DNA from 2 places in the Ruegeria sp. HKCCA4812 genome. Region 1 is predicted to be linked to the other one. Evidence: riboswitches for the same ligand, from Rfam matches in the RefSeq annotation. Region 1 holds a riboswitch; the other holds the start of a gene.
What was found. Region 1 has a riboswitch for cobalamin ahead of GOW04_RS07060 (DUF1636 domain-containing protein). Riboswitches for the same ligand answer to the same signal wherever they lie in the genome.

Region 2: another riboswitch for cobalamin. It lies ahead of GOW04_RS20970 (DUF4198 domain-containing protein); the one in region 1 lies ahead of GOW04_RS07060 (DUF1636 domain-containing protein).

The regions. Positions count from the first base shown of each region.
Region 1 is NZ_WQFQ01000001.1:1,432,448-1,437,092, reverse strand. Features, by position in the region: gene cobN (cobaltochelatase subunit CobN) at 1-1,064, opposite strand, end outside; gene cobW (cobalamin biosynthesis protein CobW) at 1,070-2,125, opposite strand; gene GOW04_RS07060 (DUF1636 domain-containing protein) at 2,127-2,498, opposite strand; cobalamin riboswitch at 2,590-2,797, opposite strand; gene GOW04_RS07055 (hypothetical protein) at 2,849-3,028, shown strand; gene GOW04_RS07050 (SLC13 family permease) at 3,025-4,645, opposite strand, start outside.
Region 2 is NZ_WQFQ01000013.1:19,300-23,944, reverse strand. Features, by position in the region: gene cbiQ (cobalt ECF transporter T component CbiQ) at 1-474, opposite strand, end outside; gene GOW04_RS20980 (cobalt ABC transporter permease) at 474-1,049, opposite strand; gene cbiM (cobalt transporter CbiM) at 1,046-1,657, opposite strand; gene GOW04_RS20970 (DUF4198 domain-containing protein) at 1,664-2,449, opposite strand; cobalamin riboswitch at 2,580-2,779, opposite strand; gene GOW04_RS20965 (ROK family transcriptional regulator) at 2,901-4,025, opposite strand; gene GOW04_RS20960 (sugar ABC transporter substrate-binding protein) at 4,279-4,645, shown strand, end outside.

The DNA.
Region 1 (4,645 bases):
CGGTCCGGTTCGGGCCGATGTGCAAAGCGCGCGTATTCCAGATGCGGATCGCGTTTGCCGGGTTCCTTGAAAGACGCGATTCCTGCTGAGATCCGTCCATCCACCTCGGGCAGTACCACATGCATGGCAAGATCGGCGGGGGACAAACCGCGTTCCGCCTGGGCCCAGGCTTTGCGGCGCGAGGTGGCGAGAGCGACCTGAAACACCGGCACGCCTGCCGCGTCCAGAGGCGACGTTCCCGACGCGCCTTTTCCCGAAAACGACGTGGCGTTGACAATGGCCGATGGGTTCAGCGCAACAACCTGTTCCCGCAACCAGTCGGCAGCCACGGGCGCCTTGAGAGACGGGGCAAACAGGCCCACCGCCGCGTATCCACGGGCGCGCAGGCTGCGGATCAGGGCGGCGATCGGGGCGGTGTCTGCCGAGGTCAGGTAAGCGCGGTAAAAGGTGACGAGGATTCGTTTGGCCGTGCCTTCGAACGCGGTTTCCACCGGGATTACGCCGCGATCCGGACACCACGTGCCACATTCGGGCAAGGTCTTGGCGCCCATCACCGGAGCGGCATAAAGCCCCGCCGCCAAAGCCATCTGTGCCAGCGCCGCCTGTGCCGCGACCTCGCCGCCGGTATCGCACAGATGCGCCAGACGTCGCAGGGTCGAGACCGGCAGGGTGGAATAGTCATCCAGCCGCGTGTCCTCGCGCCCGTCAGCGGGCAGCACCGCCAGCGCGATGCCCTTGGCCTGCGCCAGCGCCAGAACCTGCTGCAACCCATAAGCCCAGTAGGGCACCCCGCCGATCAGACGGATCAGAATGCCCTTGGCGCCCTCGAGCGTTTGTTCGACATAGGTATCGACCGACAACGGGTGTTTCAGCGCCGTCAAATTCGCCAGCCGCAGGGTCGGCATTCGCCCTTCCGGTCCGCCACCACGATGCCAGCCCGCCGCGAAAGCACCCAGATCGCTGTCCGAAAAGGACAGCACCACCAGATCCGCCGGGCTCTGGCCCAGATCGGTTGGGGTCTCGGTTTCCTCGAGCCCGTGGCTTTCGCGGAAGACGACGTGCATGTGTCTTACTCGGCAGCCTCACGCACACCCACGAGGATTTCGCGGATTTCCGCCTCTTTGATATCGTCATGCTCGGCGATGACGACCAGACGCGAACGGCGTTCTTCACCGGGTTCCCACGGGCGGTCATACTGGTGACGCACGCGGGCACCCACTGCCTGAACCAGCAGGCGCATGGGTTTGCCCTGAACGGCGGCATAACCTTTGACGCGCAGGATGTTCAGCTCATTGGCCAAGCGTTCGATATTGGCGACCAGTTGGGCCGGATCGGTCTGCTCGGGCAGCTCGACGATGATGCTTTCGAAATCGTCATGCTCGTGATCGTGATGGCCGTCGTGATGCGAGGGTCGGGCGTCCATGTCATCCTCGGCGGCGGCTTCCAGACCCAGCACAACGCGCACGTCCACGGCACCTTCGGCCACTTCGACGACGGGCAGGGGGCGCGGCGCCTCGGCGGCGATGATCTCGCGCGCTTTGGCCACGCCTTCGGGGCCGGCGAGGTCGGGCTTGGTCAGCAGGATGATGTCGGCGCACGAGATCTGATCCTCGAACACCTCGGACAGGGGCGTTTCGTGGTCGATCGAGTCATCGGCCATGCGCTGGGCGTCCACCGCTTCGACATTGGGCGCGAAACGGCCTGCGGCCACAGCCTCGGCATCGGCCAAGGCGATCACGCCGTCGACGGTGATCTTCGAGCGGATGTCAGGCCAGTCGAATGCCTTGAGCAGCGGTTTCGGCAGGGCCAGACCGCTGGTTTCGATCAGGATATGATCCGGGCGCGGCTCCAACGCCATCAGGGCCTCGATGGTGGGAATGAAATCATCTGCCACGGTGCAGCAGATGCAGCCATTGGCCAGTTCCATGATGTTTTCCGCCGGGCAATCAGGAATGGCGCAGGATTTCAGGATGTCGCCATCGACGCCTACATCGCCGAACTCGTTGACCACGACGGCAAGGCGCTTGCCCTGCGGGTTCTGCATCAGGTGACGCACCAAAGTGGTCTTGCCCGAGCCCAGAAAGCCGGTGATCACTGTGACGGGGAGTTTTTCGAGGTTCGACATGTCAGGCTCCAATCGGGGGAATGCGCGAGGCACAGTTCTTGCGAAAATGTTCGGGGCGTTCGCGCCATTTCACCAAACCATCTTCAGTGGCCAGATACTTGGTCGCGCCGTCGACGATGACGTCGACATGATCTGTTTCGTTCAGGTTTTCATACACGAAGGTCCAGCGGCCCGGCCCGCGCAACACGATCGAACAGCCTTGATCGCAGTTTGACAGGCATTCAACGGCTTTCAGGGTGACACCGTCGGGCAGGTCTGCCTGTTCCAGGGCCTTGTGCAACAAAGCGCCCGGGCGTTGCGCGTCATCTTCGACAGGCAGGCCGCGACGGCAGGTGGTACAGACCAGCAACTCGACTGGTGCGGTCTCGGTCATGTCTCTCATCCCCCCAAATCCTCTTCGCGGGGGACGGGGTTTCATGCGGGCCACGATTGGTCATGGACCCGACACCGGAACACCCCGCCCGGTTTCAACTTCGGTTGTTGGCAGGTCTCCCGGCTTGCGGATGCCAGAGGCGGGCCTCTGTCGGATGTCCCGCCTTCCCGGCTTTCGAGCCAGTGGCATTGGGCATCCTCTCCGTTCACGGTCGCGGGGGCGGCTGCGTTTGGCGGCAAGACCGTTGACGCATTCCCTTTTCATCGGCTGTCACCGACACCAACGAAAGGGACATGCGGCACCGCTGGCCTGCTTGTCAAGCGAGTCGCGCGCAACAATTATGCAGAGGCATGGAAAGCGACCTGTGGGCGTCGATGGGCGGCATGGTGTGCCGGGACCCAGCCCGAGATGGGCCGGACGACGAACGGTATCTCAGCAAGGGGCGTAGACTATGGCCAACCGGTGCCTCGACTGAACCTGTCCAGATGATGGGTAAAGACCACCGAACACCCCGGATACTCTTGCGCTAATAGATGACGTTTATCATGAGCAGCGAGACGACCAGAAACAGCGCCGTCATTATTCCGCCGGAGCGGACGAAATCCATCACCTTGTATCCGGCCGGACCCATGATCAACGCGTTTACCTGATGGGTTGGGATGATGAAGCTGTTCGAGGTCGATATGGCGACCGTCAGGGCAAAGACGGCTGGGTTTCCACCCGCCGCCACCGCAATTGATACCGCCAGAGGCACCAGCAGAACCGTGGCCCCCACGTTGGACATGACCAAAGAAAAGGCCGTCGCCAGAACGGCGATGCCGGTTTGCAGCGACCAGAGCGGCCAGCCGTCCAGAATTATCATGATCTGCTGCGCGATCCACGCGGCCGTGCCTGTGTTCTGCACGGCTTGTCCCAAAGGTATGAGGCAGGCGAGCAGGAATACGGTGTTCCATCCGACCGCGCGGTATGCCTCGTCCACGCTGAGCACACGGGTCAGCATCATGCCCACCGCGCCGGTAAGAAGACAGAGTGAAAGCCGGACATCCGTGAACAGGATCAACGACAGCGAAATGGCGAAGAATGCCAGGGCCCAGCCGACTTTTTGCGGCCGCAGCTCGTCCTGAGGAAAGTCCGTCGTCACGACGACGAAATCCGGATCTCGTTTGATCCGCATCAGGTTGTCCCATCTGGTATGTGCCACAAGCATGTCGCCCGCCTGAAACTTTTCGAGCCCGATCTGAGTGGATTCGTGATCCTCGGTCTCGACATGGCTCAGCGTCTCTTCGCCGCGGTGAATGGCCAGCAGCGACATCCCGTAGGTCTTGCGAAACAAAAGCTCGCGGGGGCATTTGCCGATCAGCTTGCTGTCGGGCGTGATGACCACCTCGGCCACGCCTGCATTGGTTGGGGCGAACTCTTCGACGAAAATGTCCAAATCCGGAAGAACGGTCAGCCCGTATTTCTCGGCGAACTTCTCGACCTCCCAACGGCGGCCGACGATGGCCAGCCGACACGGCGCTGCTATTTCCGCTGTCAAAACCTGAACCATCGAGGTTTTGCCGCGATAGAAGGTGGAAATGATGTACAGGTGGTTTTCGTGGTTGATGTCGGCCAGAATCTCGCCGACCAAGGGGCTGTCCTCGGGCACCACGACTTCGAACACATCGGCTTTGAGGCCATAGACCCTTTGCAGGTATTCCTGTGTCCCTTGTCCGGTACCCGTATTGTCAGGTCCTTCAGCCTCGGGCAAAACCCAGCGTCCCAACAGCAGAAAGTAACCAATTCCCGTCAGGATCAGAACCGCACCGATCGGCGTGACCGAGAACAGGCCGAAGGGCTCCATTTTCTGAGAGGCCGGCAGATTGTCATTTGCCGTCAGGATCAGATCGTTCAGCAGGATAAGAGGAGACGACCCCACCATCGTCATTGTGCCGCCCAAAATGGCGCAGAATCCCATCGGCATGAGCAGGCGCGACAGCGGTATGCCCGACCGTGTGGAAATTCGGCTGACAACCGGCAGAAACAGAGCAGCGGCGCCGACATTCTGCATGAACGAGGATATGACGCCAACGGTGCCGGAAATGATTGGTACAACCCTGCCTTCGGATTTGCCGCCGTATTTGAGGATGACGGCAGCCACCTTGTTC
Region 2 (4,645 bases), on a different contig from region 1:
CAGCAGGTAAACCAGCTTTTCGGGGCACCGCAGACGATGCAGGGCGTGGCCCAGTGTAACCGGCTCCATCGTCCCGACCAAAACCAACAGGGACAGGATCACGGCATTGGCGGTCAAGGCAATCTCGACCGCTTTCCAAAATCCCTGCCAGCTTGCGGAGAATCCCCAAAGCGTGAACATCGGATCCCCGGGCATGGAAAAGGGCAACAGGACCAGCATGAACAGGATGAACCCATCCATCATGGCCATTCGCTTCAACGTCTTTCGCCGCGGCAGACGTGAAACTATCAGAAGCGAAAGCGACACTGTCAGCGCCGCGCAAAGCGCGCCGAGGGATGACAGCGCCACGGTCACGACCGCAAAAACAACTGCCATGACGATCCGCATCCGGGGATCCAGCTGGCTGATCAAACCTTTTGGCCCGTCACCGGCTTCGGACAGTGTTTTTTCCTTGTGCCCCAGAACGTGTGCCATCAGGACGCCAGCTTGCGGCGGGCCACCATGTAAAAGCCCAGACCAAACAGACCAACGATGTACCCGATCCCGCCAAGGATGGTTTGCAAGTCATTCTGTTCGCGATAGGCCGCAATCTCGCGCCTGAGCGGGCGCAATTCGTCACGTACGGCCTTGGCGATAACCTGCTGCTCTTCGGCGCTGAGAGACGCCGCCGAACCGCTGGCCTGCGTCACAGCAGCCGAAGATGAGTCACCGTTTTCTGCCACGGCAACGCCCATGATCCGCGCGACATCTTCGGCAGACATCGTGACTTCGGCCACATGCCCGGCGCCAAGGTCGGCAAAGAAGGTGTGCGCCACGGCCGAGGTCGGCGTGTAGACAAAAAAACCGTCCGCATCCGTGACCGATCGACCCAGCTCGGCCCCATCCGGGCCGGTGACAATGACCTCGGTGCCGTTTGCCATGTCGCCGTTAGAAAAGCCAATTTCGCCCTCGATGACGTCTCCCGACTCGAAAACGCCGGCTATGACCTTGTGCGCCAGGGCAGGCACAGGTGCGCAGCACACGGCCAATATGACAACCAGATGCTTCATGTGGCTGCTCCTCTGAAAAACAGCTCGGGCTTGACCTTGCGCGCCAACAACACGGCGAACCCGGTCAAAATCGCCTCGATGGCCATGACAGGAATATGGGCGAAGAAAACAAGCTTGGCGGCAGGCAGAAATTCATCCCCCGACAGCGCCAGGGAAAACGCGACCATGCCGGTTGTCGCTGCAATCGCAAATGCGCCGCCGACGCCCCCCCAAATCGCACCTTGCAAAGGCGTTCCACGCGCGATCAGACGACCGAACAACATTCCGGCCACCACTGCGGGAAAGGCGATATTGACGGTGTTGATCCCCAACACCGTCAACCCGCCAAAGCCGAAAAAGACCGCCTGTAGCAAAAGCCCGACGAACAAAGCCGGGAATGCGGCCCAACCAAGCAGCAGCCCGGCCATGCCGTTGAGGATCAGATGGACCGACGACGGACCAATGGGCACGTGGATCAAGGATGCCACGAAGAAACTGGCTGACAGCACGCCCGCAGTGGGGATGCGATCAAGATCCAGAGACCTGAGACCCATGGCGATCCCGCCCGCGGCGGCTATGGCGCCGCCAATTACAACCGGGTTGGAAAGGGCTCCGTCGACGATGTGCATCTGGGGTTACTCCAGATCCCAGGCACGAATCCAGATGACCGCATCCTGGCTGAGTTCTTTGCCCTCATGTTCGGTTGCCGGACCGGAACCAAGGGCAGCGAAACCCCAGTAACCGGCTTTTGGAACGCCGAACGAAAAATACCCGTTGTCGTCAGATATTGCGACCACCGCACCACCCGGCATAGGAGACACTTTCGGTGCAGAAGCGGCCGAGCTTTCCATGTCGGGTTCCGCGGCCATGTACTCGATCTCGATCTCGGCGCCCGAAACCGGCTGACCATCAGCCAGCACACGGCCCGTGAAAGTCGAACCCGCGATGATGTTGGTCGGCTTGTTCAGCGGGATAATCTCGGTCGCTAGCCCCACAGGATTCATCCAGTCGGTCGGCAATTCGTTACGGTTCAGGAAGGCTTTGGTGAGCTGTTGGATATAAATGTCTTCGGATTCCTCGTAATAAGGCTGAGGAACCGTCACCAGCACATAGTCGCCCGAACGTTTGACCGGGACACTGCCCTTGAACGCCGCGCCCTCGTTTTCCCCGCCGGTGAAACGGATAGGTTCCAGCGTGTCCAGCAAATCGGTCTTTTCACCGTTGTGGATCACATAGAATTCCTGCGGCTTTTCAAGATCCATGACATGGCCATTCTCGAATGGATGCCAGAAAATCAGTTTGACCGGCACATCGCCCGGTTTCTCGATCATGGTGTCCGTGGTGTATTCCAAAAGGAAATGCGCATTTGCGATGGCAGGAAGAGCCACCGCGGCAGCGGCTGCGCTGAGCAGCGTTTTCATGAACAGTCGTCCTTGTCCCGTCGCGCCAATCCCGGCGCGAAATTCGTTTTGACCACGGGACATTCAACGCCAAATTACCCTTTCAGGCATCCTGGTCCGACGCACATCCCGTCGCCGATTAGGAGTACCCGTTAGAGGGCACATGTCCGGCAGGTATCCTGACTTGCGGGTCAAAGCGTTGGACTGGCCTTCCCGGGCAACCCCCAGTGGCGTTTCAGCCCTGCTCGCCGCTTACAGTTGCGGGTGCAGTTGCGGAATTGGGCCTGAGCCCGCACCGCATTCCCTATTGATTCCAGAGCAAGCCCCGGAACCGGACATGCCGAGCGGCTTGCCAGACAACTCAGCCCTCCGTCAACGAAAATGTGTTACGGCCATCGAAAATAATGAGCTCGGCAGTTTGCGAGAGTGAACCAGTTTGTGAAATATCCAAGGCAACAAGGTGATTTCACATCTAAGCTTCTGAAAGATACCTTTCCGACAACGGCAGGCTCGCCGCGCCCAGTGAGCGTGCTTCCGGGCCCACGGTCCCTGCCAGCACGGCAGGGCGCTCGAGACCGGTCAGGTTAAGCTCAGACAGTTTGTCTTCGACCATTTCAACCAAACGCGCCTTGATGTCCTGCGGCATCCAGCCGTCAATCTTCACGCATTCGAAATCTATCAGGCTACAGGACGAGACAATCGCATAGGCAATCCCACTCGCCGTCTGTTTCAACCAGTATTCCAGTTGAACTTTTGGCACATCCCAACGCTGGGTCGTTTCCCAAATGGAATGCGACGTGACACCTGCTGTGGTGATTGCACGCTCGAGCACATACAGGCTGGCCACGTCGATAAGGGGTCTGACACCACCGGCATCATCTGGCACAGGCAAGGGGCCGATTGCGCCCGCGTTTCCACGTCCCGAAAAGATTGCGCCATTGAGGACCACACCGCCGCCAATGAAAAACCCGATATAGAAGTACAGGAAATCCCTGGGCCCATCGGCTGGACCGAATACCAATTCCGCCCCACAAGCCGCAGTGGCGTCATTTTGCAGGAATACCGGAATATCGAGGCGCCGCGCCAGGTCAGCCTTCAGGTCTGATACGCGCCACGGGTCCATTTCTTCCTGAGGAACCTGAAGGGTCTGGGCCCAGTCCCATAGGTAGAACGGCATGGCAATCCCAAGTCCCGCAATCCTGCCTTTGGCCTCAGGCGACATGGATGATATCATTTTGCCCAGACTCTCAGTGGAAAACTCCAAAGTGGCTTTCGGCGTTGGATAGTCATAGGTTCGCCGATCGCGTTGCCGCACATTTCCGACAAAGTCAGTCAAAACCAACTCGGCACTGCGACGCCCCACCTTGAGCCCAAAGAAAAAGGCACCATCCGGGTTAAGTCGCATGGGAACGGAAGGTTGCCCGACTTTCCCGCGGACCGGTTCACCGCGCAAAAGCAAACCATCCTTCTCCAACAGTCGCATAATGACGGAAACGGTTTGTGCCGACAGTCCGGTCATGCGCGCGATCTCGGACTTCGCAAGCGCCTGGTGACGCCGGACAAGCGACAATACAAGCCGTTCGTTCCGGGCCCGCATCCCGCTTTGGTTGGTTCCGCGTACCTCTGACCCGTGCAGGCCAATCGAATTTTTCCGAGATGAATTTTCCGGCACGACCACCCCTTTCCTGTTGAAGAATGAGAAAGCCCGCCCGCACTGTCAATAATAAATAAGAGTGATTTATTTATTGACTCAAAATTCGAATCTTGTGATTGTTTCTTATGGGGTCAGGATTTTTTGCCTGATCGCCCTCGTGCCCTACTCGGCATAGAAAAAACTGGGAGGATAATCGATGAAACTTGCAAAACTTGCGGGTGCTGCTGCGCTCGGGGTTACTGCCATGGCTGGCAGCGCAATGGCGGAAGGCGAAACTGTTTGCCTGATCACCAAGACGGACACCAACCCGTTCTTTGTCAAAATGAAAGAAGGTGCGACTGCAAAAGCGGAAGAGCTGGGAATGACGCTCAAAGCCTTTGCGGGCAAAGTTGACGGTGACCATGAAACGCAGGTGCAAGCCATTGAGACCTGCATTCTGGACGGCGCCAAAGGCATTCTGCTGACGGCCTCGGACACATCATCCATCGTTCCGGCCGTGAAGCAGGCGCGGGATGCAGGTGTTCTGGTTATCGCTCTGGATACGCCGCTGGAACCCATTGACT